3 regions of the Spinactinospora alkalitolerans genome follow, and region 1 is predicted to be linked to each of the others. Evidence: riboswitches for the same ligand, from Rfam matches in the RefSeq annotation. Region 1 holds a riboswitch; each other region holds the start of a gene.
The links. Region 1 has a riboswitch for thiamine pyrophosphate ahead of thiO (glycine oxidase ThiO). Riboswitches for the same ligand answer to the same signal wherever they lie in the genome.
Positions count from the first base shown of each region.

Region 2: another riboswitch for thiamine pyrophosphate. It lies ahead of thiD (bifunctional hydroxymethylpyrimidine kinase/phosphomethylpyrimidine kinase); the one in region 1 lies ahead of thiO (glycine oxidase ThiO).
Region 3: another riboswitch for thiamine pyrophosphate. It lies ahead of HDA32_RS04715 (ECF transporter S component); the one in region 1 lies ahead of thiO (glycine oxidase ThiO).

Region 1 covers NZ_JACCCC010000001.1:4,263,525-4,273,744, reverse strand. Annotated here, with positions in the region: gene HDA32_RS18945 (LytR/AlgR family response regulator transcription factor) at 1-94, shown strand, start outside; gene HDA32_RS18940 (hypothetical protein) at 91-510, shown strand; gene HDA32_RS18935 (sodium:solute symporter family transporter) at 507-2,204, shown strand; gene pknB (Stk1 family PASTA domain-containing Ser/Thr kinase) at 2,693-4,660, opposite strand; gene HDA32_RS18925 (thiazole synthase) at 4,842-5,639, opposite strand; gene thiS (sulfur carrier protein ThiS) at 5,642-5,842, opposite strand; gene thiO (glycine oxidase ThiO) at 6,047-7,222, opposite strand; TPP riboswitch at 7,219-7,330, opposite strand; gene HDA32_RS18910 (Rv2175c family DNA-binding protein) at 7,466-7,825, shown strand; gene thiE (thiamine phosphate synthase) at 7,871-8,566, shown strand; gene HDA32_RS18900 (long-chain fatty acid--CoA ligase) at 8,699-10,220, shown strand, end outside.
Region 2 covers NZ_JACCCC010000001.1:1,419,484-1,429,703, forward strand. Annotated here, with positions in the region: gene HDA32_RS06365 (pyridoxal phosphate-dependent aminotransferase) at 117-1,394, shown strand; partial or broken gene HDA32_RS30510 (glycosyltransferase family 4 protein) at 1,457-2,656, opposite strand; gene HDA32_RS06370 (DUF6457 domain-containing protein) at 2,752-3,024, shown strand; gene HDA32_RS06375 (alanine/glycine:cation symporter family protein) at 3,210-4,625, shown strand; gene thiD (bifunctional hydroxymethylpyrimidine kinase/phosphomethylpyrimidine kinase) at 4,706-5,533, opposite strand; TPP riboswitch at 5,522-5,616, opposite strand; gene HDA32_RS06385 (serine/threonine-protein kinase) at 5,663-6,769, opposite strand; gene HDA32_RS06390 (acyl-CoA synthetase) at 6,819-8,462, opposite strand; gene rocD (ornithine--oxo-acid transaminase) at 8,906-10,183, shown strand; gene HDA32_RS06400 (SGNH/GDSL hydrolase family protein) at 10,199-10,220, opposite strand, start outside.
Region 3 covers NZ_JACCCC010000001.1:1,013,383-1,023,602, reverse strand. Annotated here, with positions in the region: gene HDA32_RS04750 (electron transfer flavoprotein subunit alpha/FixB family protein) at 1-653, opposite strand, end outside; gene HDA32_RS04745 (electron transfer flavoprotein subunit beta/FixA family protein) at 687-1,466, opposite strand; gene HDA32_RS04740 (serine/threonine-protein kinase) at 1,735-3,615, opposite strand; gene HDA32_RS04735 (YbaK/EbsC family protein) at 4,510-5,052, opposite strand; gene HDA32_RS04730 (enoyl-CoA hydratase/isomerase family protein) at 5,057-5,845, opposite strand; gene HDA32_RS04725 (energy-coupling factor transporter transmembrane component T family protein) at 5,946-6,746, opposite strand; gene HDA32_RS04720 (ABC transporter ATP-binding protein) at 6,743-8,296, opposite strand; gene HDA32_RS04715 (ECF transporter S component) at 8,302-8,910, opposite strand; TPP riboswitch at 9,017-9,126, opposite strand; gene glgP (alpha-glucan family phosphorylase) at 9,268-10,220, opposite strand, start outside.

The sequences.
Region 1 (10,220 bases):
GGGCGAGGAACTGCTGCCGGTGAGCCGCAGGCAGACCCGTGAAGTGCGCGACCAGTTCATCCGGCGGATCTCCGGGGATCCGGGCGTGTCGTGAACCGCCGCCCGGTTCCCCCCGGCGGCGCGGCCCCTCCCCGCCGCACCGTGGTCGTCGGCCCGGCCACCCAGCGGGCGATGCGGGCCGGCGCTCCCGTTCCCGCGCGCGCCGACCGCGTCCCCGACTGCACCCGGCTCATGCGCCGCCAATTGTCGCTGGGGCTGGCGCTCGTCGCCGTCGTGGCGCTGGTGCTGCTGGTCCTGCCGATGGTCTTCACCCTCCGCCCCTCGCTCAGCGGGGCGTGCTCGGGAGGGCTGCGGCCGGGCTGGATCGCCGTCGCGGTGGGGCTGCCGCCCCTGGCGGTGCTCGCGATGATGGCCCACGTGAGCGCCGTCGAGCGGCTGGAACGTCGGGCCGCGTTCAGGGCGGACGGTGCCGCGCACCCGGATCCGGCCGAGCCGGAGGACCGCCGGTGATCGAGCTCGTCGGTGGTGCGCTGCTCATGGCCATCACCCTGCTCGTCGTGCTGACGGTCGCGGGTTTCCACACCCGCTCCGGCGCGACGTCGGACTTCACGGCGGCCGTCCGGCCTCCGCACGTCCTGTCCTCCGCCGCGGCCGTCTGCGGCGAGTACCTCTCGGCGGTGACGTTCCTCGGCCTCGCCGGGGTCATGCTGGTCCACGGTTTCCAGGTCATGTGGCTGCTCACCGCGATCGCCCTCGGATACTGCGTGCTGACGGCCCTGGTCGTCGCCCCACTGCGCCGAGCGGGGGTCTACAGCCCTTCGGACTTCGCCGAGTGGCGGCTGCGCTCACGCAAGGTGCGCCGGGTGGTCAGCATCTGCGTGGTGGCGGCCGGCTGGCTGTACCTGCTGGCGCAGTTCAGCGCCGCGGGACTCCTGGTGCGCAGGTTCAGCGGCCTGCCGGGGTGGGCGGGCTGGGCGGCGCTGGCGGCGATCGTGCTGGTCATCGTGCTGTGCTGCTCCGGCGGGTCCAGCACCGGCTTCCAGGCGGTGCACTTCTGGTTCAAGCTCGTCGCCATCGGCGTGCCCGCCATGGCCCTCCTGGTGCTCTGGCAGGTTCAGGATGGCCGGCGGATCGAAGCCGACACGGTCCCCCGCTTCCGCGAGCCGACGTCGGTGCACATCGAGCGGGACCAGCGGCTGCGCGTGTCGGAGAGCACGCCGGTGACGGTGAGCGGGGAGCTGGGCCGGCGGTCCCTGGACGGGGAGACGGTGCGTCTGGAAGCCGGCGCGCACGAGGTGGCGGCGGGCAGCACGCTGTCCTTCGAGGCCGGCGCCGCCGTCCCGCACCACGCGGACCTGCCGGTCAAGGAGGGCGGGCGCTGGGCGGAGGTGGGCGTGGACGTCCCGCTGATCGACGCCTACTCCGTCTACATCGCCCTCGCGCTCGGCGTCGTCGGGCTGCCCCAGTTCGTGGCGCGCTTCTACGGCGCGCCGAACGCCCGCACCGCGCGCCGGACGGTGGTCGTGGTGTTCGCGCTGATCGCGGTCTTCTCGATCTTCCCCGTGGTCTACGCCGGGCTGGGCCGGGTCTACGCCGGCGACCTGCTGACCACGGCGCGCACCGACCTCCTGGTGCTGGAGCTGCCGGGACGGATCGCCCCGGGCCTCTCCGGCGTGCTGCTGACCGCCCTGGTGGCGGCGGGCGCGGCCGTGGCCGTCATCACGGTGTCGGTCGGCCTGGTCACGGCGCTGGCCGGGACCATCTCCCAGTGCGTCCTCGGCGGCGGCACCCAGGCGTTCCGGCTCGGGGCGGCCATGGCGGTGGGGGTGCCGCTCGCGGTCAGCGTCGCGCTCCCCGAACTGTCGCAGGCCGGCCTGATGGCGATGGTGGTCCCCGCGTTCCGGCTGAGCGCGGCCACGGTGGCCCCGCTCCTGCTGCTGGGCATCTGGTGGCGCGGGCTGACCGATGCCGGGGCCGCGGCGGGACTGGTCACCGGGCTGCTCGGCACGGCGGCGAGCACGCTGCTCACGGCCGAGGGGGAGGCGGGCACCGGCCTGCCGGCCGATGCCACCATCGTGCTCGTCCCGCTCACGTTCGCGGTCATGGTCGTCGTCTCCCGGCTCACCCGCCGCCGGGTGCCCGGTGACGTCGCGGCCGTGCTCGCGCGCATGCACCTTCCCGAGGAGACCCCGCGCATCCCGTGACGGGCCGTCCGGACCGTTCGCCGTCCGGGAGCGACCGTTCGTCGATGGCGGATTTCCGCATGGCGACCTCTCGGCACCGCCCGTCGATCAAAGGCCGAAGAGAGCGGTTCGCAGACCGCACACGCCGTAGGGTGATGGCTGAGCGACCGGCCGATCGCCGTATCGGTCGACACGCCTCGGTCTGCCGGCCGGTCGCTCGTGAAGAGGGGGAGAGACCCGGCGCCGTCAGCCCGCGGAGCGCAAGCGCCGCGGCACGGAGGGGAGCGGCGTCGGAGCGCGTCGCCCGGCGGCCATCGCACGACGATGGCGGCCGGGCGACACCGCTGTGCGGACCCTCACTGATGTCGGGCGATCGGATCCGCACAGGGGGTCGGCCATCGCAGTGCGCGCAAGTCGCCAGCGGCACGGCCGTCCGAGCCCGAAAGCCCCATCTCGCCCCCGAACGCAGCGGTCACCACCCGTCAGCCCGGCCTTCGCCCGGCGCCCGGTCAGTCCCCGCCCCGGCCCCGCCCCCGGCCGTTGTCGCCGTTGTCGTCGTTGTCGTCGTTGTCGTCGTCGTCACCGCCGCCGCCCGGAGCGAAGGGCGACACGAACAGCTCGATCTCGGCGCCCTCCTGCGCCTTGCCCTCGGGGCTGTAGGAGCCCACCCGGTCGCCGCCGAGGATCCGGGTCACCTTGACGGTGAAGCCGAGCTCCTCCAGTTGCTTCCTGGCGTCCTTGGCCTTCATCCCCCGCACGTCGGGGATCTCGATCTCCTCGGGACCGGAGGAGACGGTGATGGTCACGGTGTCGCCGCTGCCGACGCTCTCGCCCGCGGCCGGGGCCTGCTCCATGACCTCGCCCTTGGGCACGTCGTCGCTGGGCTTCTCGGCGACGTCGACCGCGAGGTCGTTCTCCTCGAGCTGGCGCGTGGCGTCGTCCTGGCTGAGGCCGACGACGTCGGGCAGGTCGAAGCCGGCGCTGACCTGGAGCGTCACGCTCTCCTCCCGGTCGGCGCCGTCGCCGGCGGAGGGGTCGGAGGACAGCACGGTCCCCGGCGCCTCCTCGTAGGAGACCGTCTCCTCCTCATCGATCTCGGTGATGCCCTGCTCCTCCAGGAGCTCGCGCGCCTCGCCCACGGGCCTGCCGACGACATCGGGCATCTCGACGGTCTGCGGCCCCTGGGACAGCGCCACGGTCACGGTCTCGCCGGGGAGGATGCGCTCGTCGGGGGCCGGGGTGCTCTCGGCGATCATGCCCTCCTCGGCCTCGTCGCTGTAGACCCGCTCGTCCGACACCTCGATCTTCAGCCCGGCCCCGGACAGTTCCTCCTGCGCCTGCTCCTGGCCCATGCCGACCAGGTCGGGGACGCTCTCGTAGCGGCCGAGCAGCATCCACCAGCCCAGGCCCAGCAGTGCCACCAGGAGCACGCCGCCCACGAGCAGCAGCGGGTAGTTCAGGTTGGGACGCCGACGGGCGGGGGCGCCGTCGTCGCCGTACTCGGCCGGCGGGAGGTCGACCTCGTTGAGGTCGACGACCAGGGTGCTGTTGGAGCCCTCGCCGGTGGCCGGCTCCGTCCCGGCGGCGGCGGGGGTGCGGGTGAGCGGCATGTCGGGGCCGGTCTCGGGCATCGCCTGGTAGACGGCGAACACCGAGGTGAGGAACTGCCCGGCGTCACCGGGGCGGTAGCGCGGATCGCGCTCGGTGGCCCGGGTGACCAGCGAGTCGATCTCCTGGGGCACGCCGGGGACGGTCCGCGAGGGCCGCGGCACGTCCTCGTTGACGTGCTGGTAGGCGATCGCGATCGGGCTCTCGCCGGTGTGCGGCTGCCGACCGGTGAGCAGTTCGTACAGCATGATGCCGGCGGCGTAGACGTCGGTGCGCGCGTCGGAGACGCTGCGCGAGATCTGCTCCGGCGCGAGGTAGGCGGCCGTGCCCATGAGCGTGCCGGTCTTGGTGAGGTTCTGCTGCGTGGCCTCGACGACGCGGGCCAGCCCGAAGTCCACCACCTTGACCTGGCCGTCCTCGGTGAGCAGGACGTTCTCGGGCTTGACGTCGCGGTGCACCATGCCGGCCTGGTGGGCCGCGCCGAGCGCGGCCAGCACCGGGACCATGACCTGCAGCGCGTCGCGCGGGTCGAGCCGGCCCCGGGCGGTGAGCAGGTCGCGCAGCGTGCGCCCGGGCACGTACTCCATGGCCAGGTACACGTGTCCCTGGTCGGTGCCCTGGTCGTAGACCTGCACGACGTTGGGGTGGGAGAGCTTGGCCACCGAGTGCGCCTCGTTGATGAAGCGGCGCACGAAGTGGGGGTCCTGGGCGAGGGAGGAATGCATGACCTTCAGCGCGACGCGCCGGTCCAGCCGCAGATCGTGCGCGACGTAGACCGTGGCCATGCCACCGCCGTCGACACGGGACTCGACGTAGTAGCGATGGTCGAGCGTCGTGCCAACAAGCGGGTCCGCAGTCGTCATGTCCACGAAGGTGAGTTTACGGGCGATTGCGGTGAGAAGTGAGAGGAAGGCGGTTTCTGCGAGTCGCGGACGGGGTAACGCTCCACCTCAGACTCCTGCGGACGGCCCCCGTTTCTTCTCGGAGATCCGGGGTGCCGCCACGCAGGGTGAACGAGTGTGCGCCCGGGGTCGCGTCCGCGGTGGCGGGCTACTCCGCCGCGGGGGAGGAGGCGTGGGCGTAGCGGCGCACCGGGATGCGCCCGGCCCGCCGCGCCAGGCGACCCGCTGTGACCGCATCGCGCATCGCCGCCGCCATCAGCGCCGGCTCCCGAGCCCGGGTCACGGCGGTGGCCAGCAGGACGGCGTCGCAGCCCAGTTCCATCGCCAGCGCGGCCTCGCTGGCGGTGCCGATGCCGGCGTCCAGGATGACCGGCACGCCGGCCTGCTCGACGATCAGTTCGATGTTGTGCGGATTGCGGATCCCCAGCCCCGACCCGATCGGCGCGCCCAGCGGCATGACCGCGGCGCAGCCCACCTGCTCCAGGCGGCGGGCCAGGATCGGGTCGTCGTTGGTGTAGGGCAGCACCACGAACCCGTCGTCGACGAGGCGCTCGGCCGCGTCGAGCAGCTCCACCGGATCGGGCAGCAGGGTGCGCTCGTCGGCCACCACCTCCAGCTTCACCCAGTCGGTCTGCAGCGCCTCCCTGGCCAGCCTGGCGGTGCGCAGGGCGTCGGCGGCGGTGAAGCAGCCGGCGGTGTTGGGCAGCGGCCGGATGCCGTTGGTGCGCAGCACGTCCCACACCGACCCCTGGGTGCCCGGGTCCACCCTGCGCATCGCGACGGTGGTGATCTCGGTGCCGGAGGCGAGCAGGGCCTCCTCCAGGACGTGCAGCGACGGCGCGCCGCCGGTGCCCATGATGAGCCTGGAGCCGAACTCGCGCCCGGCGATGACCAGCGGGTCGCGGCCGGTCGCGGGGAACGGTGCCTCGGTCGTTGCGGCGGTCATCGTCAACCTCCCTGGACGGCGGTGAGGACGTCGACGCGGTCGTTCTCGGCGACCGCGGTCCTGGACCACTCGGTCTTGGGCACGACCTCGTCGTTGACCGCGACCGCGACGCCACTGGCGGCATCGGTCAGCGAGCGGACCACGGACTCGACCGTGGTCTCGGGCGCCATGTCGCGGCGCTCACCGTTGATGATCACGTGCACGGGACTCACTTCTTCCTTCGCGGGGACGTCGGGCGCGCGGCCGGCGTCGATTGGGCATGGCCGGTCAAAGGGGTGCTCATCGAACTCTGACTGCTGCGTTCGTGGGGCGGGATGGGATTTCCAGGGCTCGGACCTGCTGTGCCGCCGGCGCTGCGCGCACTGCGACAGCCAACCCCCTGTGCGAGCGCGGTCGTCAAACATCAGTCAGGCCGGGACACCGAGGTCACGGGTCGCGGCGAACCTGCGGGCGTGGTCGGGCAGTGGTGCGCCGGTCAGCGCCTCGGCCATGGCGTCGCCGGTCGCCGGGGTCAGCAGCACGCCGTGCCGGAAGTGGCCGACGGCCAGGTGCAGCCCGGGGATCCGGGTCGGACCGAGCAGCGGCTCGTTGTCGGGGGAGCCGGGGCGCAGGCCCACGCAGGTCTCGGCGATCTCCAGTTCGCTGACGCCGGGGACCAGTTCGCGGGCGTCGCGCAGGACCTCCCACACGCCGCCGACGGTGAGCCGGGTGTCGTACCCGGTCTCCTCCTGCGTGGCGCCGAGCACGATCTCGCCGTCGGCCCGCGGCACCAGGTACACGGGCGTACCCCTGACCAGGCCGCGCACCGTGCGGGTGACGATCGGCTCCTCGCCCTCGGGGGTGCGCAGCCGCAGCAGTTGCCCCTTGACCGGACGCAGCGGCGGGAGCACGTCGGCCGGCACCCCGCCGATGCCGGGGGTCCAGGTGCCGGCCGCCAGCACCACCTGCCCGGCGTCCAGGCGGTCGCCGCCGCTCAGGCGCACGCCCAGCGCGGCGCCGCCGGATACGACGACCTCGGTGACGCGGTCGGTGACCAGCTCGGCGCCGCGGTGCAGCGCCGCGGCCCGCAGCGCCGCCATCAGCCGGCGGGGGTCGACGGAGTGGTCCTCGGGCGCGAGGACGCCGCCGCGCACCGACGGCGCCAGCATCGGTTCCAGCCTCCGGCACTCGCGGCCGGTCAGCCGCTGGGCCTTGACGCCGAGCCGGCCCTGCAGCTCCATCAGCTCGGTGAGCCGGGCCAGGTCGTCGGTGTCGAAGGCGACCTGCAGGGTCCCTTCGGCGCGGTACCCGGCGTCGCGGCCGCTCTCGGACTCCAGTTCGGCGATGAAACCGGGGTAGCGGTCGCGGGAGTGGATCCCGAACCGCATGAGGGCCTCTTCGCCGAAGGCGGCCTCGGTGGCCGGGGTGAGCATCCCCGCGGCGACGCCGGAGGCCGCCGCGTGCGGCTCCGGCGCGACGACGCTCACCCGCAGTCCCCGCTGGGCCGCCCGCCATGCGGTGACCAGGCCGATCAGCCCGGCTCCGACGACGACGACATCGGGGGCGGGCCGGGAGGAACCGTGGTCGGATGGTGGTGTGCGCACGTCTCGCCTCCACTCCCTTCGCCGGCATGATCCGGATCAGGTTCGTGCGGTCGGAGGCTCACAGCCTCCCTCTCAGCCGGGTCCCACCCGGCTCCCGCGGGGTTTCATGTTCTACGGCAATGCTAGAACGTCGCGGCGCGGTGGGGGCAACGCGCCCGCTCGTCACCGCTCACCACTACGCCTACAGCGATAACGCCCCGTGTCCGCGTTTGGATTCCAGTGGTATGTGGGAGATTGGCTGACGTGACACAGATTGACCGCGACACCGACGCCCTCGTGGGCGACTGGCTCACCATCAACGAGACCGCCCAGGCGCTCGGTGTCAGTCCGAATCGGATCAAACAACTGATCAACGACCACAAGCTCCTCGGGGTGCGGCGCTCGGGGGTCTGGTCGATCCCCGCCGTCTTCATCGCCGACGGCGAGATCGTCAAGGGCCTCTCCGGTACGCTCACCGTCCTCGCCGACTGCGGTTTCACCGAGGACGAGGCGCTGCGCTGGCTGTTCACGGCCGACGACACGCTGCCCGGCGCCCCGATCGACGCCCTCATCGCCAACCGTGGCACCGAGGTGCGCCGCCGCGCCCAGGCACTGGCGCTGTAGGGCCGCCCTCCGCCGCCCGGCGGCGTCGGTCCTATGCTGGGCGGCGTGAATGCGAGCTTGCGGGAGCGCCTTGACTCCGCCCTGCTGTACCTGTGCACCGACGCCCGCCAGGGCCAGGGGGACCTGGCCGACTTCCTGGACGCGGCGCTGTCGGGCGGCGTGGACATCGTCCAGTTGCGCGACAAGACCCTGGAGACCCGCCAGGAGCTGGAGTGCCTGGAGACCGTTCGGGAGGCGTGCGACCGCCACGGCGCACTGCTGTCGGTCAACGACCGCGCCGACATCGCCCGCGCTGTGCGCGCCGATGTGCTGCACCTGGGCCAGAACGACCTGCCGGTGCCGCACGCTCGCGAGATCATCGGTCCCGGGCCGCTGATCGGGCGGTCCAACAACGCCCCGGAGATGGCCGCGGCCTCGGCCGTCGAAGAGGGCGTCGACTACTTCTGCGTCGGCCCGGCCTGGGCCACCCCCACCAAGCCGGGGCGCCCGGCCGCCGGCCTGTCCGTCGTGGAGCACGCGGCCGGACTCGGCACCGACCGCCCCTGGTTCGCCATCGGCGGCATCGACCTGTCCAATCTCGGCCAAGTACTGGACGCGGGCGCCCGCCGCGTCGTCGTGGTCCGCGCCATCACCCTGGCCGAGGACCCTCGGGCGGCTGCGGCCGAGTTCAAGCGCAGGCTGGTGGCCGCGGGGGAGCGCGGTGCCGGAACCGCGTCCGGCGGCGTCGGCCCGGTGTCGTGAGACAGTGCCCTAACACCGTTAGGTAACGGTCGTCTTTCCGCCCTACCCCCGACGTCTCTCGCCCCTTACCCTCGTGGCACCGATCACACCCGGCATTACCAGCGATGGGGGCGATGACCTATGCGCAGCACCATGCAGGACGTACCGCTGTCAATCGCCGACCTGGTCCGCTACGGCACGACGGTGCACGGCGGGTCTACGGTCGTCACCTGGACCGGGGCGGAGCCGCGCCGCACCGCCTACGCCGAGGTCGGGCGCCGTGCGGCCCAACTGGCCCACGCCCTGCGCGAACTGGGGGTCACCGGCGACCAGCGCGTGGCCACGTTCCAGTGGAACAACCAGGAGCACCTGGAGGCCTACCTCGCCGTCCCGGCCATGGGCGCGGTGCTGCACACGCTCAACATCCGGCTGCACGCCGACCAGATCGCCTACATCGCCAACCACGCCGAGGACCACGTCGTCATCGCCGACGCCTCGCTGCTGCCACTGCTCGCCCCGCTGCTGCCCCGCATGAAGACGGTGCGCCACGTCGTCGTGGCCGGCGGCGACCCGGGCGACCTCGCCGCCGAAGGCGTCCGGGTGCACCGCTACGACGACCTCATCGCCGGCCGGCCGGAGGAGTTCGACTGGCCGGTCGTCGACGAGCGCGACGCCGCGGCCATGTGCTACACCTCCGGCACCACCGGCGACCCGAAGGGCGTGGTCTACAGCCACCGGTCGATCTGGCTGCACTCCATGCAGGTCTGCATGAGCGACGGCATGGCCGTCGGCCAGGCCGACTACTCGCTCGCGGTCGTCCCGATGTTCCACGCGATGTCGTGGGGGATGCCCTACGCCGCGCTCATGTCGGGGTCCTCGCTGCTGCTCACCGACCGCTTTCTGCAGCCCGCGGCCCTCGCCGACATGATCGCCGCCGAGCGGCCGACCATGGCCGCGGCGGTGCCGACCATCTGGCAGGGGCTGCTCCAGGAACTGGACGCCGCTCCGCGCGACGTCTCCTCGCTCAAACGCGTCGTCGTCGGCGGCTCCGCCTGCCCGCCCTCGCTGATGAAGGCGTTCGAGGAGCGCTACGGCGTTCCGGTGCTGCACGCCTGGGGCATGACCGAGACCTCGCCGCTGGGCAGCGTCGCCCACGCGCCCGCCGGCGCCGAGGGCGAGCAGCGGTGGGCCTACCGGCTCAGCCAGGGCCGGCTGCCCGCCTCCGTCCAGGGGCGGCTGATCGGGGCGGAGGGCAGGCCGATGCCGCACGACGGGGAGAGCGTCGGCGAACTGGAGGTGCGCGGTCCCTGGATCACCGGCTCCTATCACCGCGACGACGACCCCGCCAAGTTCGACGACGGCTGGCTGCGCACCGGTGATGTCGGCACGCTCACCCCCGACGGCTTCCTCCGGCTCACCGACCGGGCCAAGGACGTCATCAAGTCCGGCGGGGAGTGGATCTCCTCGGTGGAGCTGGAGAACCAGGTCATGGCGCACCCGGCCGTCGCGGAGGCCGCCGTGGTCGCCGTCCCCGACCCCAAATGGGACGAGCGCCCCCTGGTCGCCGTGGTGGTCAAGGAGGGACACAGCGTCGACGCCGCCGGGCTGCGGACCTTCCTCGCCGACAGGGTCGCACGCTGGCAGCTCCCCGAACACTGGGCGTTCGTCGACGAGG
Region 2 (10,220 bases), 2.8 Mb from region 1:
ATCGAAAAGGCTCGCTTGTCCTGATGGACATGAATGGGCAGGCTGGGGGTAGTCGATCTTCGTGCACTCGTGATCGGCATTCGTCGTCACCGGACGTATGTGGAGTTGATTTCCCGATGTCTGTCACCGTGTCCGCGACTCTCGCCGTCAATGAGGCGATGGCGGAGAAGCGGCGCCGGGGCCTGCCCGTCCTGCCGATGGGATTCGGTGAAGCGGGCCTGCCCGTCCACCCCGCCCTGCGGGACGCCCTGTCGGCGGGGGGTGACAGAAACGCCTACGGCCCGGTCGCCGGCATCGAGGAGCTGCGCGTCGCTGCGGCGGGGTACTGGCGGCGCCGCGGTCTGCGGACCGACCCGGACCTGGTGGTCGCCGGACCGGGCAGCAAACCGCTGCTCTACGGACTGCTCCTGGCCATCGGCGGCGACGTCGCCCTCGCCTCACCGAGCTGGGTCAGCTACGCGGCCCAGGCCCGGCTGGCCGGCCACCGGCCCATCATGGTGCCGACCCCGCCGGCGCAGGGCGGGGTGCCGGAGCCCGACCTGCTCAAGGCCGCCGTGACCGAGGCCCGCGGCCGCGGGCGAGACGTGCGCGCCGTCGTCGTCACCACGCCCGACAACCCCACCGGGACCGTCGCCTCGCGCGAGACCGTCCGCAGGCTCACCGAGGTCGCGCGCGACCTCGACCTGGTGATCGTCTCCGACGAGATCTACCGCGACCTCGTGCACGACCCCGCCACCGCCGTGCACAGCCCCGCGGAGTTCGCCCCCGAACGCACCGTCGTCTCCACCGGGCTCAGCAAGAACCTGGCCCTGGGCGGCTGGCGGCTCGGCGTCACCCGCCTGCCGGACAACGACCTGGGCGGGCGGCTGCGCGCCGAACTGCTCGGCGTGGCCAGCGAGATCTGGTCCAGCCCGACCGGGCCGGTCCAGCAGGTCGCGGCCTACGCCTTCGGTGAGCCCGCCGAGATCGCCGACCACATCGCGCGCAGCCGACGGCTGCACGGCATCGTCGCGCGCGCCGTCGCCGACCGGTTCGCGGCGGCCGGCGCCATGGTGGCCGCGCCCCAGGCGGCGTTCTACCTGTACCCCGACTTCGACGCCTGGCGGGAGCGGCTCCTGGAGCGCGGGGTCACCACCGGGCCCGAACTCGCCCGGTTCCTGCTCGACACCTACGGGATGGGCGTGCTGCCGGCCGCCGAGTTCGGCGAGAGCGGGGACGCGCTGCGGCTGCGGGTGGCGACCAGCCTGCTCTACGGCGACACCCAGGCCCGGCGCTACAGCGCCCTGGCCGCCGACGATCCCACGGCACTGCCGTGGATCCGCGCCCACCTGGACCGGCTCAGCGAGGTGCTGGAGGACGTGACCGCCCCACTGGGCGCGATGACGGCGCGGTAGTGGCCGATGAGCTCGTCGTTGATCGCATCCCACGTCCGGGCGCACACGGTGGCGCGGGCGGCCGCGGCCAGGCGACCGCGCAGGTCCGGGCTGTGGATCAGCCGGCCGGTGGCCAGGCGCAGCTCGCGCACCGAGTCCGGCGCGTACAGCAGCCCGTTGTGCTCGGGGATCACCAGGTCCAGCGGTCCGCCGGAGGCCGGGGCCACGACGGGTACGCCCGAGGACAGCGCCTCCTGCACGGCCTGGCAGAACGTCTCGTCGGCGCCGGTGTGCACGAAGACGTCCAGGCTCGCGTGCAGCCGGGACAGCTCCGCGCCGGTGCGCTGCCCCAGGAACACCGCGTCCGGCAGCATCCGGCGCAGCCGCGCCCGGTCGGGCCCGTCGCCCACGATCACCAGCCGCGCCCCGCGCAACCGCGCGACGTGGGCGAGCAGGCCGACCCGCTTGTCCCGCGCCAGCCGCCCGATGTAGCCGACCAGCACCTCCCCGCCCGGTGCGAGGCGCCGGCGCAGCCCCTCGTCGCGGTGGCGCGGGTGGAAGCGCTCGCCGTCCACACCGCGCTGCCACAGGCCGAGCCGGGGGAAGTCCCGCTCGGCCAGCCGGTGCAGCGTCGCGGAGGAGGGGACCAGTGTCCGGTCCACGGCGGCGTGGATCCGGCGCAGGTAGGGCCACAGCGCGTCGCCCGCCGGGATCCCGTAGCGGGCGGCGAAGCCGACCAGGTCGGTCTGGAACACCGCGACGGTGGGCAGCGCCCAGCGCCGCGCGACCTCCACCGCCGCGTGCCCGAGGAACGCCGGTGAGGCCAGGTGGACGATGTCGGGGGCGAAGCCGCGCAGCGCCGTGGTGATCAGTCGGCGGGTGGGCAACCCGACGGAGAAGCTCCGGTATCCCGGCAGCGGAACACCGGGCAGGCGCAGCACCGGGAAGCCGGCGTAGTGGGCCGGGCCGGGACCGGGAGCGAGGATGACGGCCCGGTGGCCGCGCGCGGCGAGGTGTTCGGCGATCCGGCAGACCGAGTTGGTCACACCGTTCACCTGGGGCAGGAAGGACTCGGTCACGATCGCGACGCGCAGCGGCGCCGCCGGGTCGGTGGAGGGGGTGCGGCGGGGGTGGCGGGCATGGGTCTGTCTCCCAAGGGCGGGTCCTCTCCGGCGCCCGTCGACGCCGGACCACGCCGTCGACGCTAGACAGCCGACGTGAACCGGGCCGGGTCCGCGGATGAACGCCCGTTGAGGGGGAGCGGAGCGCGGCGGCGTCGGCACCGTGGGGGATGGAGGGGGCGGCGGGTTTCCGAACGGGCGGAATTCGCGCGACCATGGAGGCGCGTTCCCGCGCCACCGCGTCGAAAGGAGTCCCGGTGACCCTCACCGAATGGGCGCAGCACGTCTGCGCCGAATTGGAGCTGCAGGACGAGATCGGCAAGGCCGACGTCGATCGGATCCTCGACCTGGCCAAGGACGCCGCGCACTCCGTGGCGCGCCCCGCCGCTCCGCTCACCACCTACCTGCTGGGCATCGCGGTGGGCCGCGGCGCCGACCCCGAGAGCGCGGCGGCCCTCATCAGCCGGCTCGCGCTGGCGCAGGCCGAGGACGGCGAGGAGCGGGCCCGACCGGACTCCTCCCGCCCCTGACCCGCCGCAGCCGCAATCAGGGCGTGGACGAACCGTGACGCGAAAGTGACGAAGCGGTGTAAATGTTTGGCTGCATCCCGTGCCCGGTGCACCTCCGGTACGTACCACCGCCATCGGACCGGCGCCCACCACAAGTGGTCGCGGGGAGATGACGGATCCCCGACCGAACCAAAGGAAAGTCGTTCATGGAGCAACTCCAAAGCATTCTGGACCTGGTCTCCGGGGTCGTCTGGGGACCCTTCGTCCTCATTCCGCTACTGCTGCTGACGGGGCTGTTCCTCACGGTTCGGCTCGGCGGCCTGCAGTTCCGGGTGCTCGGCCACGCCCTGTGGCTCGCGCTCATCCGCCGCAAGGAGCACGGCGGAGCCAAGGGCGACATCTCGCACTACCAGGCTCTGAGCACGGCGCTGGCCGCCACGGTGGGCGTCGGCAACATCGCCGGTGCGGCGCTGGCCATCGGCGTCGGCGGCCCGGGCGCGCTGTTCTGGATGTGGATGACCGCCCTGCTGGGCATGGCGACCAAGTACAGCGAGGCGCTGCTCGGCGTGAAGTACCGCCGCCCCGACAGCAAGGGCGAGATGAGCGGCGGCCCGATGTTCTACCTCAGCCGCGGCCTCGGCGGCGGCCTCGGCAAGACGCTGGGCGTGCTGTTCGCGCTGTTCGGCGCGCTCGCCTCCTTCGGCATCGGCAACATGACCCAGGCCAACACCGTCTCCGCCCAGCTCGAGAGCGTCTGGAGCGTTCCGACCTGGGTCTCCGGCATCGTGATGGTGGTCGTGGTCGGCGCGGTGGTGCTCGGCGGCATCAAGAGCATCGGCCGGTTCGCCTCCGGGGTCGTCCCGCTGATGATCGTGGTCTACATCCTCGCCGCGCTGACCATCCTGATCGTGCACGTCGGCGACCTGCCGGCCGCGATCGCCCTGGTCTTCCGCGACGCGTTCACCGGCAGCGCCGCGACCGGCGGTCTGCTGGGGTCGGCGCTGCTGTTCGCCATCCAGCAGGGCGTGGCGCGCGGCATCTTCTCCAACGAGTCCGGCCTCGGCACCGGCGGCATCGCGGCCGCGTCGGCGAAGACCGACCAGCCCGTGCGCCAGGCCATGGTCTCCATGACCCAGACCTTCATCGACACCATCATCGTCGTGACGATGACCTGCCTGGTCATCATCGTCACCGGCGCCTGGCAGGAGGGCGACAAGACGGACGGCTCGCTGATGACGTCGGCGGCCATGAGCGATGGCCTCTCGGTGATCTCGCCGGCCCTGGGCACGGTGGGCGGCTACATCATCGCCATCAGCGTCATGTTCTTCGCCTTCACCACCATCGTCGGCTGGTGCTACTACGGCGAGCGCTGCATGGACTTCCTCTTCGGCCGCGTGGCCGTGGTCCCGTTCCGGGTGCTGTTCACGCTCGTGGTCATGGTCGGGGCGACCCTCGAGCTGACCACGGTCTGGAGCTTCAGCGACATCGCCAACGGCCTGATGGCGCTGCCGAACCTGGTCGGCCTGCTGCTGCTCTCGCCGATCGTGGCCGCCGAGACCAAGAAGTACTTCGCCAACCCCGACTGGAGGAATCCCGACGCGCCGATGGTCGACGTCCGCTAGCGACGGCGCAGGGCAGCGAGCGGCGGAGCGAAAGGGGCGCCGCGGCCACCGGCCGCGGCGCCCCTCGCCGTCCGCCCCTTTCAGCCGCGCTCCCCGACCCCCTCGCCCCACCAGGCGTGGAAATGGTGGACGGGGCCCTTGCCGTGGCCGACCTCCAGGTCGTCGGCGTGCCGCAGCGCCTCGGTGAGGTAGTTCTTGGCGTCGCGCACCGCCTCGAACCAGGCGCGCCGCTGCGGGCGCAGCGCGGCGATCGCCGAGGACAGCGTGCAGCCGGTGCCGTGGGTGTTCTTGGTGGGGATGCGCTCGGCCGAGAACGTCTCGGGGGCCGCCTCCGCCGCCACCAGCAGATCGGTGCTGCTCTGCCCGCTGAGGTGGCCGCCCTTGAGCAGCACCTGCCTGGCCCCCAGCGTCAGCAGCCTCGTGGCCTGCTCGCCCATTGACGCCAGGTCGTGCACCTCCTCCTCGCCGAGGAGTTCGGCGGCCTCGGGCAGGTTCGGCGTGACCAGGTCGGCGCGCGGCAGCAGCTGCGACCGCACCGCCTCGATCGCGTCGGCGGCGAGCAGCCGGTCGCCGCTCTTGGCCACCATGACCGGGTCGAGCACGACGTTGGGCAGCCGGTGGTCGTCGATGGCCCGGACCACGGCGTCGATGACGCCGGTGTTGCCCAGCATGCCGATCTTGACCGCGTCGACCCGGACGTCGTTCAGGAGCGTGTCGAGCTGGCTGGTGATGAACTCCGGCGGGACCTCGTGCACCTCGCGCACGCCGGTCGTGGTCTGTGCGACGAGCGCGGTCACCACGCTCATGCCGTAGCCGCCCAGGGCCGAGAAGGTCTTGAGGTCGGCCTGGATCCCCGCGCCGCCGCTGGGGTCGGTTCCGGCGATGGACAGGATGTTGAAGCTGGTCAAGGACGTCCCTTCGCTAGCACTACCTAGATCAGGTTCACGGGTGTGCTCTCAGCCGGACCGATCCGGCACCCCGCGCCCATGGTGACAACGCTAGCAACGATCATGGCGGGAACGCCGTCCCCGACCGCCTCAGCCGCCGGGCGTGGCCGTCTGCGACGACGGCGAGGGGCCGGGCTGGTCCTCCGGTAGCAGCGTGCTGGACAGGTACTCCACCAGCAGCGGCGCGAGGATCAGCGTGACGATGCCGACCAGCAGCGAGATGAGCAGGCCCCACCAGCGGCCGCGGTGCGCCGCGCCGAAGCCGCCGGGGGCGCCCATGGTCATCTTCGCCCCGACCGGCAGCGGGGTGTTCGGCCCGGTCACGGCGCGGGGCGGCGCCAGTCCGGAGACGTCGAGCCGAGTGGGCGTGAGGTCCTCGGTGGTGCCGCCGGCGGCGACGTCGGCCAGTGCGGAGTCCAGCGCGGCGCCGACCAGGCGGTGCTCGGGGTCGTGCTGCAGCATGCCGTTGAGCACCGGGCGCAGCGGACCGGCCCGCCGGGCCGGGTCGGGGGCCTCCTGCATCGCCGCGGTGAGCCGGGCCGCCGGGGTGTCGCGCTCGTAGGCCGAGCGGCCCTCGACCGCGAAGTACAGGGTCGCGCCCAGCGACCACAGGTCGGCCGCCGGGGTCATGGTGCCGTCGTGCAGCCGTTCGGGCGCGACGTAGCCGGGGGAGCCGGGCAGCCGTCCGGTGAGCGTGAGCCTGTCCTCGGAGTCCGACACCGCGATGCCGAAGTCGCTGAGCACCGGTCGGCCGTCGGGCAGCAGCATCACGTTGCCCGGCTTGACGTCGCGGTGCAGCACGCCGGCCTCGTGCGCGGCACGCAGCGCGGCGAGCAGCCGGCGGCCGATCTCGGCCACGCGGCGGGGCGGCAGCGGCCCGTCGTCCTGCACCACCTGGTCCAGTCCGCGGCCGCGGACCAGCTCCATGATGATCCACGGCCGGTCGGCCTCCTGCACGACGTCGTGGACGGTGACGATGGAGGGATGGCTCAGTCCCGCGCAGATCCGGGCCTCGCGCATGGTGCGGCGCACCAGCTCGTCGCGGACGTCGGCCTCCAGGTCGCGGGAGACCCGGACCTCCTTGACGGCGACCTGCCGGTGCAGCAGTTCGTCCTCGGCGCGCCAGACGGTCCCCATGCCGCCGTGGCCGATCGGCTCGACCAGTCGGTAGCGTTCGGCGAGTATCTGCGGGCCCATGGTCAACGACGATAGCGCCGGCATCGCCGCCGGCGCATCGCGCGGACGGTCACCTCTCGGCCACGGACGCCGGGTCCCGGACCACGGCGGCGGCCCACCGGTAGTCCTGCTTGCCCACCGCGGTGCGCTTGACCTCCTCCACCCTGTGGAAGCGGCGCGGCACCTTGAAACCGGCCAGCCTGGTGCGGCAGAAGTCGCGCAACTGCTCGTCGGTGGGACTGCTGCCGGGCGCGGGTGAGACCACCGCGGTGACGCGCTGACCGAGCCGTTCGTCCGGCGCGGGGACCACGATCGTGTCGCTGATGCCGGGGTGCGACTTGAGGACGGACTCCACCTCTTCGGGGTAGACCTTCTCGCCACCGGTGTTGATGACGGCCGAACCGCGCCCGAGCAGCACGACGGAACCGTCCTCGGCGACCGTGCCGAAGTCCCCGGACATCACCCAGCGCCGGCCGTCGGCATCGACGGGGAACGTCCGCTCGGTCGTGGCCGGATCGTTGTAATAGCCGAGCGGGATCCGGCCGGTGCGCGCGATCCGGCCGATCTGCTCGGAGCCGGGCGGCAGCGGCCGCAGCGCCTCGTCCAGCACCGAGACGCTGGCGCCCATGGTGAAGCGGCGGGTGTCGCCCTCGGCCCCGGACGCGCCGCACACGCCCGTCTCGGAGCCGCCGTAGCTGTCGTTGAGGGCGGCAGTCGGCCGCCACGCCCGCCACAGCTCCCGCACGGCCGGGCTCAGCGGAGTGCCGCCGGAGCTGAGCACGTGCAGTCCGGCGCACCGGTGCGGCTCGGCGAGCAGGCGCTGGGCGAACGGGCGCGCCATGGCGTCGCCCACGCACTGCACCATCTGCACGCCCTCGCGGTCGGCCAGCGCCACGGCGCGGCGCGGATCGAAGGCCCGGTCGGTGTTGAGCACCACGGTCTGCCCGCTGAACAGCATGGCCAGGGCGTTCCACTGGCCCGCGGCGTGCATCAGCGGGCCCAGGACCAGCATCGCGCGCCCGCGGGCCCGTGCGGCGCGGGCGCCCAGTTCGCCGGGGCCGGCCGCGCGGGGCGAGCCGGGGCGACGGCGCTCCAGAGCCACCCGGAACAGGTCCTCCTGGCGCCACATCACGCCCTTGGGGTAGCCGGTGGTGCCGCCGGTGTAGAGCAGGTAGAGGTCGTCGCCGGAGGTGCGGGGCAGGCCGCGGGAGCCGGCCCCGGCCCGGGCGAGCGCGGTCTCGTAGTCGACGCCGGCCAGCGGGGCGGCGCCGGAGCCGTCGTCCAGCAGCACGACGTGGCGCAGCTTGGGCAGGTCGGCCGTGATCCCGGCGACCGGGCCGGTGAGCGAGCGCTCGGCGATCAGCGCGACCGCGTCGGAGTCGGCCAGGACGTGGCGCAGTTCGGCGGCGACGTAGCGGTAGTTGACGTTGATCGGGACGGTTCCGGCGCGCCAGGCCCCGAACGCCGACTCCAGCCACTCGGCCCGGTTGAACGCCAGAATCGCGACGTGCTCGCCCGGGCGGACCCCCGCAGCGCACAGGTGCCGGGCCACGCGGGTGGCGCGCCGGTCGAGCTCGGCGAAGGAGATGCGGCGCTCCCCGGCGACCACCGCGGTGCGCTCCGGCACGGCGCCGGCGACCGCCTCCAGCAGTGCGGGCAGGGAGAGGCCGCCGGAACCGCTCGGGCCCGGTTCGGTACATCGCATTTCGGTCATGGGTGCCCCTCAGTCGCGGTTCTACCCCGGGACAGGTATGACGACCGATCCTGCAGGTATGGGGCAGGTCACGTCCGACCGGGGTGCGGTCTGCGCCGGGAACGGGTCCGGGCCGAAAACCCCGTGTCGCCACGGCTTTTCCCCGCCCGCCCGGTCCGCGGCCCCGGAACGGCGCGAACGCGCCACCGTGCGGCTGTGCCCAAGGTCACGGCGCTACCCGACCGGCCGCGACGGATTCGCGCCGGCCGTCGGGGCGACATCGGGCACGGGGCAAGAGCGCGATCTGACAGCTCTGGGCGCCCCACTATGGCGGCACCGCACCCTTGCGCCTGCGAGATCCCATCTGTTCCACTGCTTGAGGCCGCCCGAACGGGCGCTTTGTGCGTTATCCGAGCGGGTATCCAACGATCGAACAACGATCAATGGTGATCGGAGGCAACTGGATGAGCAACACGCGCAGTCTGGGCCACGACGCGGTCAGCGGCAGCGATCCTGCCGGCCCCGTCGTCTCCACCACACAGCACATCGGACTCGCCGAGACGCACTCGGCGCACAACTACAACCCTCTGCCCGTCGTCATCGCCGAAGGCGACGGCGCATGGGTGACCGACGTCGAGGGCCGCCGCTACCTCGACTGCCTGGCCGGGTACTCGGCGATGAACTTCGGCCACCACAATCCCGAACTGCTCGCCGCGGCGCACCGCCAACTGGACCGGGTGACGCTCACCAGCCGCGCCTTCTACAACGACCGGTTCGCCCCCTACGTCACCGCGCTCGCCGAGCTCGTCGGCAAGGAGCAGGTGCTGCCGATGAACACCGGGGCCGAGGCGGTCGAGACCGGGATCAAGGTCGCCCGCAAGTGGGGCTACGAGGTCAAGGCGATCCCGGCCGACGAGGCCACCATCGTGGTGGCCGGGGGCAACTTCCACGGCCGCACCACCACCATCGTCTCCTTCTCCGAGGACCCCGAGGCGTTCGGCGGCTTCGGCCCCTACACCCCGGGCTTCCGCGTCGTCCCCTACGGCGACGCCGAGGCCGTCGCCGCCGCGGTCGACGCCACCACGGCGGCGGTTCTGGTCGAGCCGGTGCAGGGCGAGGCCGGCGTCATCGTCCCGCCGCCGGACTACCTGCCCCGCCTCCGCGAGATCTGCGACCGGGAACAGGTGCTGCTCATCGCCGACGAGGTGCAGTCGGGCCTCGGGCGCACCGGCACGGTCCGGGCGTGCGAGCACACAGGGGTCGTCGCCGACCTCTACCTGTTCGGCAAGGCGCTGGGCGGCGGCATCCTGCCGGTCTCGGCGGTCGTCGGCGACGCCGACGTGCTCGGCGTGATCAGGCCGGGCCAGCACGGCAGCACGTTCGGCGGCAACCCGCTGGCCTGCGCGATGGGGAGCACGGTCGTGCGGATGCTGCGCGAGGGCCCCTACCTGGACGACGCACGCCGCCTCGGCGAGGTGATGAACACCAGGATCAAGGAGTTCATCGGCAACGGCGTCGTCGCCGCGCGCGGCATCGGGCTGTGGGCCGGCGTCGACGTCGACGCGTCGCTGGCCACCGGGCGCGACCTCTGCGAGCGCCTGGCCGAGCGCGGCGTGCTGGTCAAGGACACCCACGGCTCGACCATCCGGCTCTCGCCGCCGCTGGTCATCACCGAAGAGGACCTCAACTGGGGCCTGGACCAGCTGGGAGAGGTCCTGACCGACCTGCGCGCCGGTCGGTGAGGCCGCGGGCCGGGCTCACTCGGTCTCGGCGGCCAGC
Region 3 (10,220 bases), 3.3 Mb from region 1:
GCCAGCGCCTCGACCGTGGAGAAGTCGTCGCTGCCGACGCCGCGCCCGCCCGAGACCACGATGCCGGCCTCGGTGAGCTCGGGGCGGTCGCCCTGCTCCTGCTTGACCCGCTCGACCACCTTGGCGGTCTTGGCGGCGTCGGAGACCTCCACCGACACCTGCTCCTCGGCTGCGGCGCCCTGGGCGGCCTCGGCCGCGACGGCGTTGGGGCGCACGGCGATGACCGGGGTGCCGGTGCGGACCTTGGCGTGGGTGAGGGTGGCGCCACCGAAAACGGAGTGCTCGGCGACGAGGTCGGCGCTGACGTCGACCACATCGGTCAGCACGCCGGAGCCGAGCTTGACGGCGGTCCGCCCGGCCACCTCCTTGCCTTCGGTGGTCGCCGACACCAGCACCGCCGCGGCGGACTTCTCCCCGGCCAGGTGGGCCAGCAGCTCGGCCTTGGGCGCCACCACGTAGTCGTTGAGCTCCGCCGGCGCCACGTAGACCTTCTCGGCGCCGAACTCGGCCAGTTTGGCCTTGCCCTGCTCGGTGGCGTCGCCGACCCACACCGCGGCGGGCTCGCCGATGCGGCGGGCGGCGGTGAGCAGTTCGGTCGTGACCTTCTTGACCTCTCCGTCGACGTGGTCGACGAGGACGAGGACCTCAGCCATGTTTCTCTTCCCTCTTTCGCGTCTTCGCCGGACCTAGATGAACTTCTTCGAGGCGAGGAAGTCCGCGATCTGCGCGCCGCCGTTGCCCTCGTCCTTGACGACGGTGCCCGCGGCGCGCGGCGGGGCTGCGGCGAAGTCCACGGTCTCGGTGGCGGCGTTGGCCAGCCCGACCTTGGCCGCGTCGATCTCGGCCGCCGCCAGGTCGAACTTCTCCACCGGCTTCTTCTTGGCGGCCATGATCAGCTTGAACGACGGGTAACGCGGCTCGTTGATCTTCTCGACGACCGAGACGACCGCGGGCAGCTGGGCCTCGACGACGTCGTAGCCCTCGTCGGTCTGGCGCTGGATCCGCACGGTCCGGCCGTCGACGTCGACCTTGTTGGCCAGCGTGAGCTGCGGCAGGCCGAGGTACTCCGCCAGGGCCGCGCCCATCACGCCGGTGCGGGCGTCGGTGGACTCCGAGCCCAGGACCACCACGTCGAATTCGAGCTTGCGCAGCGCCTGCGACAGCGCGTAGGCGGTCTGCAGGGCGTCGGAGCCGTGCAGCGCCTCGTCGTTGAGGTGGACGGCCTTGTCCGCGCCCATGGAAAGGGCCTTGCGGATGGAGTCCGTGGCCTGGTCGGGGCCGGCGCTGAGGATGGTGACCTCACCACCGTGCTTCTCCTTGAGGAGCAGCGCCTCCTCGATCGCGTACTCGTCGAGCTCGTTGATCACCCCGTCGGAGCTCGCGCGGTCCAGCGTGTTGTCCGCCGGGTTCAGCTTGCGCTCGGTCGCCGTGTCCGGGACCTGCTTGACCAAAACGACAATATTCATGGCCGGTGGCCGACCTCCCTGCACTCCCATGCGTCGCCCACTCGGACGGCGCGGACGCGGACGCGTCCGTGGCCCCTAAGGGTGCCAAACGCGCGTGCGGCGCCTGGCGGCGGGGCTGGCGTTCCTGACCCGCCATCCCGCCTGATCTGCTCTTTGTTGCTCTACTTGATGTTACTGACTGGTAGCAATAGGGCAAACCGGCACCCCAGGGGAACCGCGTGCGAAAAGGCTCACCCGGTCAGGAGGCCGCCCTTGTTCAGCCGAGTGTTCAGCCGAACCACTGGGCGGGCGGCGCGATCGGGTCCCAGGCGTTGCCCACGGTGAAGCTGTTGACGATCAGGAACAGCGCCAGCAGGCAGATCGCGACGATCGTGCCCCAGTAGACGTAGGGGTTGCGGATGCCGATGTTCTGGGTCAGCCAGGTGGCCTGGCGGCGGGCGCCGGTCGCGTGCGGGCCGTAGAGGAAGCTGAGCAGCACGACGACGCCGATGGCGTAGGCGCCCACGTTGTTGGCCCCGGAGTGGCCGATCGGCGTGAAGCTGATGATCAGGCCGACGATGATGCCGGCGAGCAGGTAGCCGAGCCCGTAGAGCAGGGTGGTCCCCAGCGTGCGGACCAGCGCCCACGGCATGCTCAGCGCCACCACCATGCTGTCGGAGCTCTTGGGCCCCCTCGTCTGCAGGCGGCGGGCGTGCTCGATCTTGACGGTGTCCAGCGCGCCCAGGACCGTCACGGTGAGCACGCCGAGGAACAGCCCGATCGTGGGCACCATCAGGCTCAGGCCCACCACGGCCAGCAGCAGCGGGATGAGGATCAGCGACGGCAGCCGCTTGGGCTCGTCGCCGTAGTAGTCCTGCTCGTCCCCGTCGTCGTCGGAGATGTAGTCGCTGAGCCGGTCCTCGCGGCCGGCCTTCCCTCGGCGGCCGAAGAGGCCGCGGCGCGGCTCCTCCTCGTAGTCGTCGGCGGGGAACGCCGCGGTGCGGTCGGCGCGCCGGCCCCTGTCGTAGTCGACCGGGGTCAGGATGTCGCGGAACTCCTCGGGGCGCAGCGTGGAGTTGAAGAACTGGGTCTGCGGCGCGTCGTCGGCCGACGGGTCGCCGTACTCCGGGTACTCCGGGGCGTCGGCGGGCAGCAGCCCGGTGCGCTGCGGATCGTCGGCCGGCGCGGCCATCGTCCGGTCGGTCCCGCCGGACTCGGCGGCCATCGTGCGGTCGGTGTCGGCCACCTGGGTGGCGTCGTTCCAGGGCCGCGCGGGCTCCTCGCCACCGCGCCCGGCCGCGGCGCCCGCGAGCCCGCCCGCCGCAGCGCCGTGGGCGATCGTGCCCCCGACCCCCCGGGGGTCGGGCATCTGCGCCTGCACGGTGTGGTTGCCGGTGATCCCCGAGGGCTGGTGACCGGTGTCCTCGGCCCAGGGCAGGTCGAGGTTGAGCCGGCCGGTCTCGGCGACGAGCTCCGCCGAGGTCGGCCGCGCCTGCATGTCGCGGGCGACCGCGGAGCGCACCAGCGGCTGCAGCGCATCGGGCATGCCGTCGAGGTTGATCTCGCCGTTGAGGATGCGGAAGAAGATGACCTCGAACGCGCCGGCGCCGTAGGGGGCGTTGCCGGTCGACGCGAACGCCACGGTGGCGCCCCAGGCGTGGATGTCGGTGGCCGGGCCGAGGTCGGTGCCCTCGATGACCTCCGGCGACAAGTAGCTGGGCGTGCCGACGAACGTGCCGGTCTGGGTGAGCTTCGCGCCGTCGACCGCGTGGGCGATGCCGAAGTCGATGACGATGGGCTCGCCGTTGGAGATGATGACGTTGCCGGGTTTGAGGTCGCGGTGGATCACGTCGGCGACGTGGATGTCGGCGATCGCCCGGGCCAGGCCGGAGACCAGCCGGGTCAGCGCGCGGCCGCGCAGCGGGCCGTGGTCGGTGACCGTCGCGTCCAGCGTCGGACCGGGAATGTACTCGGTGACCACCCAGGGCAGCCGCGCGTTGGTGTCGGCGTCGATGACCTCGGCGACGTTGCGGCTGTGCACCCGGCGCATGGTCTCGACCTCACGGGCCAGCCGGGCGCGGGCGATGTCGTCGCCGGCCACCTCCGAGCGCAGCACCTTGATCGCGACGAGCCGATCCTGAGGATCTACGGCTTGGTACACAACGCCCATTCCGCCCTGACCGATACGCCGGCGGATCGTGTATGGGCCAATGCGTTCCGGCAGCCCCTCGTCCTCGGGGAAACCTGCCGTCATTGCCATAGTGAACTCATCCCCTCAAACCCCGCGTACCACCGTCTTCCAGCCTATCGGCCGGGGCGCGATCGGGCCGCGCGGCGGCGTGCGGCCCGCCGCCGTTGTTCTGGCCGCGCCTCGTGGACCACAGCGACTCACCCGTCCGGCCCGTCACCGGATCGCTCTGCGGCGACACCGCCGCGACGCCGCGATGAACGCCACACCGGTCAGGCCGCCCGATGGCCGAGGGGCCGTGCGGCTCCTCGCCTGCGTCGCCGGTTCGGGTGACCACATGAGTATGACGGAAAAACGGAGGACTCGGTTCAGGGACGAACATCACGATCGTGCGTACGGCGCACCGGATGCGCCGGCACCCCCAGCTTCCCCTGTTCACGACCGAAAGACCAGGACGCGGCCGCGGACTCGGGGAAGAACCGGGGTTCTCCCCGATCCATCGGCTTGAGTCCTAGCCTCGGCCCAAGGAGGAAGTGGCGTGCGGGGGGCGATTCTCTCGCGTGGCCGTCAGGCCCGTGGACGGAGAAATCGCCCACCCGCGCGCGAAGCGGACCCGCCACCTTCGGTGCATACCGACACCATGGTTTCGGCCTGACCACCAAAGTGGCGGCGTGGATGGCGCGGCGCCGGTGCGATCCCCGCAATGGGCCTTCGGCCACACGAGAGGATCGCCCGGTCACCGCGGGCTCCGGCCTTCGGCTGAGGCCACAAGACCCCCTTGGGCTTGAGGTCAAGACCCAAGGCCGGGCCCGCCGCCGGTCATCGGGGCGGCCGGAACCGGCCAGCCTCGCTCGGCGGCGGCGCGGCGGAGCCCCGCTACACCGGTCGGGCCAGCTCCTCGACGACCTCGGCTCCGGGGAGCTCGGCCAAGGCGGCTCCCGGAAGGGCGAGCTTGGACCGGCGCAGGCCGCTGCCGACCACGACGTCGGGGGCGGCCGCGACGGCGGAGTCGACCAGGATCGGCCAGTCCGCCGGCAGCCCGATCGGGGTGATGCCGCCGTACTCCATGCCGGTCTCGCGCACCGCCTCCTCCTGGACGGCGAAGGAGGCCTTGCGCGCCTCCAGCCGCTTGCGGACGACCCCGTTGACGTCGGCGCGCGTGGTCGCCAGCAGCACGCACGCCGCGAACCGGGTCCGCCCGCCCCGCTTGGCCGCGATCACCACGCAGTTCGCCGAAGCCTCCAACGGAACGCCGTAGGCGGCGCAGAAGGCCGCGGTGTCGGCCCGGTCCGGATCGATCTCGGCGACCAGCAGCCGGTCGACCGGTGTCGCGTGCTTCCAGGCGGCGACGGCGCTCGCGACCGGGGCGGCCAGCAGGTCGGTCCGGTCGGCGGCGGGACGGGTGTCGAGTCCCCACATCGCGCTACCGCCCCTCGAACTTCGCCTTGCCCGGCCCCTGCTCGACGAAGCTGCGCATGCCGGTCTTCTGGTCCTCGGTGGCGAACAGCGCGGAGAACTGCAGCCGCTCGACCTCCAGGCCGGTGTCGAGGTCGACCTCGATCCCGGCGTCGACGGCCTGCTTGGCCGCACGCAGCGCGACCGCGGGGCCGTCGGCGTAGCGGGCGGCCATGGCCACGGCCGCGGAGTAGACCTCCCCTGCGGGGACGACCGCGTCGGCCAGGCCGATCGCCAGCGCCTCGTCGGCGGCGACGTGCCTGCCGGTGTAGATGATGTCCTTGGCCCTGGCCGGACCGATCAGCCGGGGCAGGCGCTGGGTACCGCCCGCGCCGGGGATGATGCCGAGCTGGATCTCGGGCTGGCCCAGCTTGGCGTCGTCGGCGACGACCCGGAAGTCGGCGCACAGCGCGAGCTCGCAGCCGCCGCCGAGGGCGTAGCCGGTGATCGCGGCGATGACGGGCTTGGGGATCCCGGCCACGGCGGTGAAGGAGTCCTGCAGCCGCTTGGAGTGCGCGGCCATCCGGGCGTAGGTCATGTCCGCCATCTCCTTGATGTCGGCGCCCGCGGCGAAGACCCGCTCGCCCCCGTAGACGACCACGGCCCGCACCGCGTCGTCGGCGCCCACCTGCGCGGCCGCCGCACCGATCTCCGCCTGGACCTGGGCGTTCAGCGCGTTCATCTTCGGCCTGTCCAGCCGGATGACGGCCACGGCCGGGTTCTCCTGGTCGGTCTCCACACGAACGAACTCGCCCACTGCCACTCCCTTTCACGTGCGGGTGCTGTGCTCACCATTGCTTACCACTCGGCGCGGACCCGGCGCGCGGGCAGGTCGGCGTCGGCGCGGCGGTGCGCGCTCACCCGAACAGCAGCTCCCAGGTGCCCAGTCGGTGGGAGACGGCGTGAGCCGCGCACAGGAGGGCCGCGGCGGCCGCGATGAGCCACGTGTCCGATGCGCGCCAGACGCTCTCGCGCGCGTGCGTGCGCGGCCCCGAGCCGAACGCCCGCGCGTCCATCGCCATGGCGAGCAGCGTGCCGGTGCGGATGGACCGGACCAGCAGCGCGAACAGCCGGCCGAAGAAGATCCCGACGGCGGCGACCGGGTTGCGCCCGGCCTCCAGGCCGCGGGCCCTGCGGGCCAGCGTGATGGTGCGCCACTGCCCGGCCAGCAGCGGGATCAGCCGCAATGCGGCCAGCACACCCATGGCGGGCCGCTCGGGCACCCTGAGCTTCTGCACGAGGGCGTCGGCCATCTCGGTGGGGTCGCTGCTCATCGCGGCGAGGATGCCGGGCAGCGCGATGGCCAGGAGCCGCGCGGTCGCGCCAAGGGCGCCCAAGGGCCCCTCCTCGCCGTACAGCAGGTTCACCGCCCCGGTGGACAGGCCCATGAACAGGAACGGCACCCCCAGCACGAGCAGCATCCTGCGGTTGACCCCGCTGAACGGCACCAGGAGCAGGACGCCGCCGAGCACGATCCCCCCGGTCACCGGGTCCACCGCGGGAATCAGCCCCAGCGACAGCAGGAGCGCGGCGATGAGCTTGGCCGCGGGGTTGCGACGAAGCAGCCAGTATCGCGCTCCCCCGTCCTCGCCGACGGTGAGGGTCAGTTGGTCACCGGAGCCGGTCGGGGCCGGTCGGCCGGATGCCGCGGCGCTCATCGGGTGGCCTCCGGGGCCCGCACGGGGGCGACCCCGCCGTCCGAGACGCGGAGTCGCGCGTCGGCGAAGCGCCGCAGCAGCAGGGCGTCGTGCGTGGCCATGAGGACGGCGCGGCCCTGGGCACGCAGCGCGGACAGCAGTTCGACGAGTTCGGTCCAGGTCCTGGTGTCCTGGCCGAAGGTCGGCTCGTCCAGGACCAGGACGTCGGGGGCGTGCGCGGGACCGGAGCTGAGCGCGGTGGCCACCGACAGCCGCCGCTTCTCCCCGCCCGACAGCGTGTAGGGGTGGACGTCGGCGAGCCCGGTGAGGCCCAGCCGCTCCAGCAGCTCATCCACCCACGCGGCCGTCGCCGCCTCGCCCATCCCGGCGCGCAGCGGCGCGAACCGCAGCTCGTCGCGCACCGTCGCGGTGACGAACTGGTCCTCGGCGTGCTGGAACACCGTGCCGACGTGCCGGGCGAGGCGCCGGGCGGGCCAGCGCACCAGCGGCCGGGGGTCGGCCTCGGCGAGCGAGCCGCGCGGCCGGACCGCGCCGGCGTGCGGTTTGCTGAGTCCGGCCAGCATCATCAGCAGCGTGGACTTGCCCGCGCCGTTGGGGCCGGTCAGGGCGGTGGCGGTACCGGCGGCGACGTCGGCCCGCACCCGGTCCAGGACGACGCGCGACGCGGCGGCGCGCATCCCCGGTTCGAACGGAGTGCGCGCGGTGCAGTCCGCGGCCTCGATGAGAACGGGCCCGCCGGGAGCCGGGGCCAGCGCCGGATCGGGCTCGTTGCCGGGAATCCACACCCCTTGGGCCGCGAGCGCCCGGCCGTGCTCGGCGAAGACCGCGCGGGGGGTGCCGTCGGCGATCACGCCGCCGCCCGGCTCGACGACAACGACCCGGTCGACGAGGTCCACCACCTCGGCGACCCGGTGCTCCACGAGGACGAGGGTGGCCTCGGTGGTGGCCGGCAGTCGGGCGATGAGCCCGCGCACGAGTTCGGCCCCGGCGGGGTCGAGGTTGGCGGTGGGCTCGTCGAGCAGCAGCAGCCGGGGGCGCATGGCCAGGGCCCCCGCGACGACCAGGCGCTGCTTCTCGCCGCCCGACAGCGCGGCGGTGGAGCGGTCCCGCCCGTAGGGGAAGCCGACCTGGCGCAGGGCCGCGTCGACGCGGGGCCAGATCTCCTCGCGGGCGACCCCGAGGTTCTCCAGGCCGAAGGCGACGTCGTCGCCCGCGCGAGCCATCACCAGCTGGGTCTCGGGGTCCTGGCTGACCAGCGCGGTGTCGTCGCGCCGCCGCGCCGCGGGCTCCCCGTCGATGAGCAGGGCTCCCTCCTGCTCGCCGCTGATGGCGCTGTCGGGCCCGGTGAGCCCGGCCAGCGCGTGCAGCAGGGTGCTCTTGCCCGCGCCCGAGGCGCCCAGGAGCAGCACGCGCTCGCCGGGTTCGAAGGTCAGGTCGACGCCGCGCAGCGCGTGGGTGCCGCGGCCGGAGTGCCGCCAGCCCCATCCGGCGAGTTCGACGCGGGCTCCCCGGCCGCCCCCGGCGCGGGCGGCCCCGTTCGTCGTGGGCATCCCGGCTAGCCCCGGGCCGAAGGGAAGGGGGCCAGCGCGTCGGTCCTGGCCAGGGCCGTGGTGAGCAGCCGTCCGCCGACGCCCGCGATGAGGCCGGCGCTGACCAGAACGATTGCGGCGTAGGCGAGCTGGTACTCGATGGGCCAGGTGACGTAGGTGGTGATGTTGTCCTTGATGGCCGGGGAGATCCCGGCGGCGACGCCGGCGAGCACGGCGACGCCCGTGTTCCAGCGCCGGTAGGCGAAGGCGAGGAAGACCAGCTCGGGCAGCAGGCCCTGGAGCACTCCGGAGACGATGACGGAGACGCCCCACGGGACGCCGAGCAGGATCGAGACGGAGGCCGCGGCGACGGAGGTGAGCAGGGCCGCGCCGGCCTTGCGGATGACCAGGCCGCCCAGCACGCCGGGCAGCATCCACATGCCGTAGATGACGGCCTGGGCCGGCGGGAAGAACACGAACAGCGGCTCGGTGGCGGTCCACAGCACGCCCCACAGCCAGAAGACGACCCCGATGCTGACGCCGATGACGGCGGCGACGACGATGTCCACGGTCCGCCAGTTGAGGACGGAGTACCCGGGCCCGGGCCCGGTCTTGAACCTGGATTCGGTGCTCATAGCGGGATGTCCCTTCGTACGTGACGAGAGGGCTCGGCCAAGAGTGGCCGCCCGCACACGTGCGCGCACCGATCGCCGAAACCGGTGCGCGGAGCACGCGCCACCGGCGGCGGTTCCCACGACTTCCTTCGCTGGCATGACCCAGATCAGGTGTGTAAGGGTCTGCGGAACGGTTTTCCGCACTCTCAGCGCCGAAGCGCTCCCCTGTCGGTTTCCTCCATTATGGGCGGTGCACCACCTGATCGGTCAAGGGCCGCGGGTCTCACGGTGGTTCCCTCGCCGATCTCGACCTCGTCGGGGTTGTCGCAGCGTTCTCAGGCCCCACAAGGTCAAGATCGGCGGGCACAGGTCGCCGCGCTACCTCAGCACCATGCCGTTGCCCATGCCCCCCGGTGGCTCGGGGACCACGACCAGGCCCATCTCCGCCGGATCGGTGAGCAGGGGATGTTTGGGCAGCACCCGCACGGTGTAGCCGCTCGCGCCCGCGCGCTCCAGCGGGACCGAGCCCGTGTAGCGGATCAGCGGGCCCTCCTGCTGCTCGCCCGACGCCACCGCGAGCTCGGCGAAGGACGGCTCCACCAGCTCCTCGGAGTCGTTGATCCGGCCGAACGCGATCTCGACGCGGATGTCGGCGGAGTCGAGGTCGCCGAGCACCAGCGTGGCCCGCACCTTCAACTCGCCGCCGACCTGCGGCGGGTCGTCCACACCGGCCACCTCGACGTGCTCGATGCGCACGCCGGGCCAGGCCCGCCGCACCCGCTGCTTCCACGCGGCCAGCTCGCGCACCCCGGCCGTGTCCCCCCTCCTGGTGAGCAGCCGGGAGGAGGCGGCGGCGGGCCGGTACAGCAGCTCCACGTAGTCGCGCACCATCCGGTTCGCCAGCACCTTCGGGCCGAGGGAGACGAGGGTGTGCTTGACCATCTCCAGCCAGCGCTTGGGCAGGCCGGACTCGTCGTGGTCGTAGAACAGCGGAGCGACCTGGTCCTCGAACAGCTCGTACAGCGCGGCGGCCTCCAGTGCGTCGCGCCGGTCCGGTTCGCCCACCCCGTCGGCGGTGGGGATGGCCCAGCCGTTGGACCCGTCGAACCACTCGTCCCACCAGCCGTCGCGGATGGAGAGGTTCAGCCCCCCGTTGAGCGCCACCTTCATCCCGGAGGTGCCGCACGCCTCCAGCGGGCGCAGCGGGTTGTTCAGCCAGACGTCGCTGCCCTGCACCAGCGAACGCGCCAGCGCCATGTCGTAGTCGGGCAGGAACACGATCCGGTGCCGAACGGCGGGGTCGTCGGTGAAGCGCACGATGTCCTGGATGA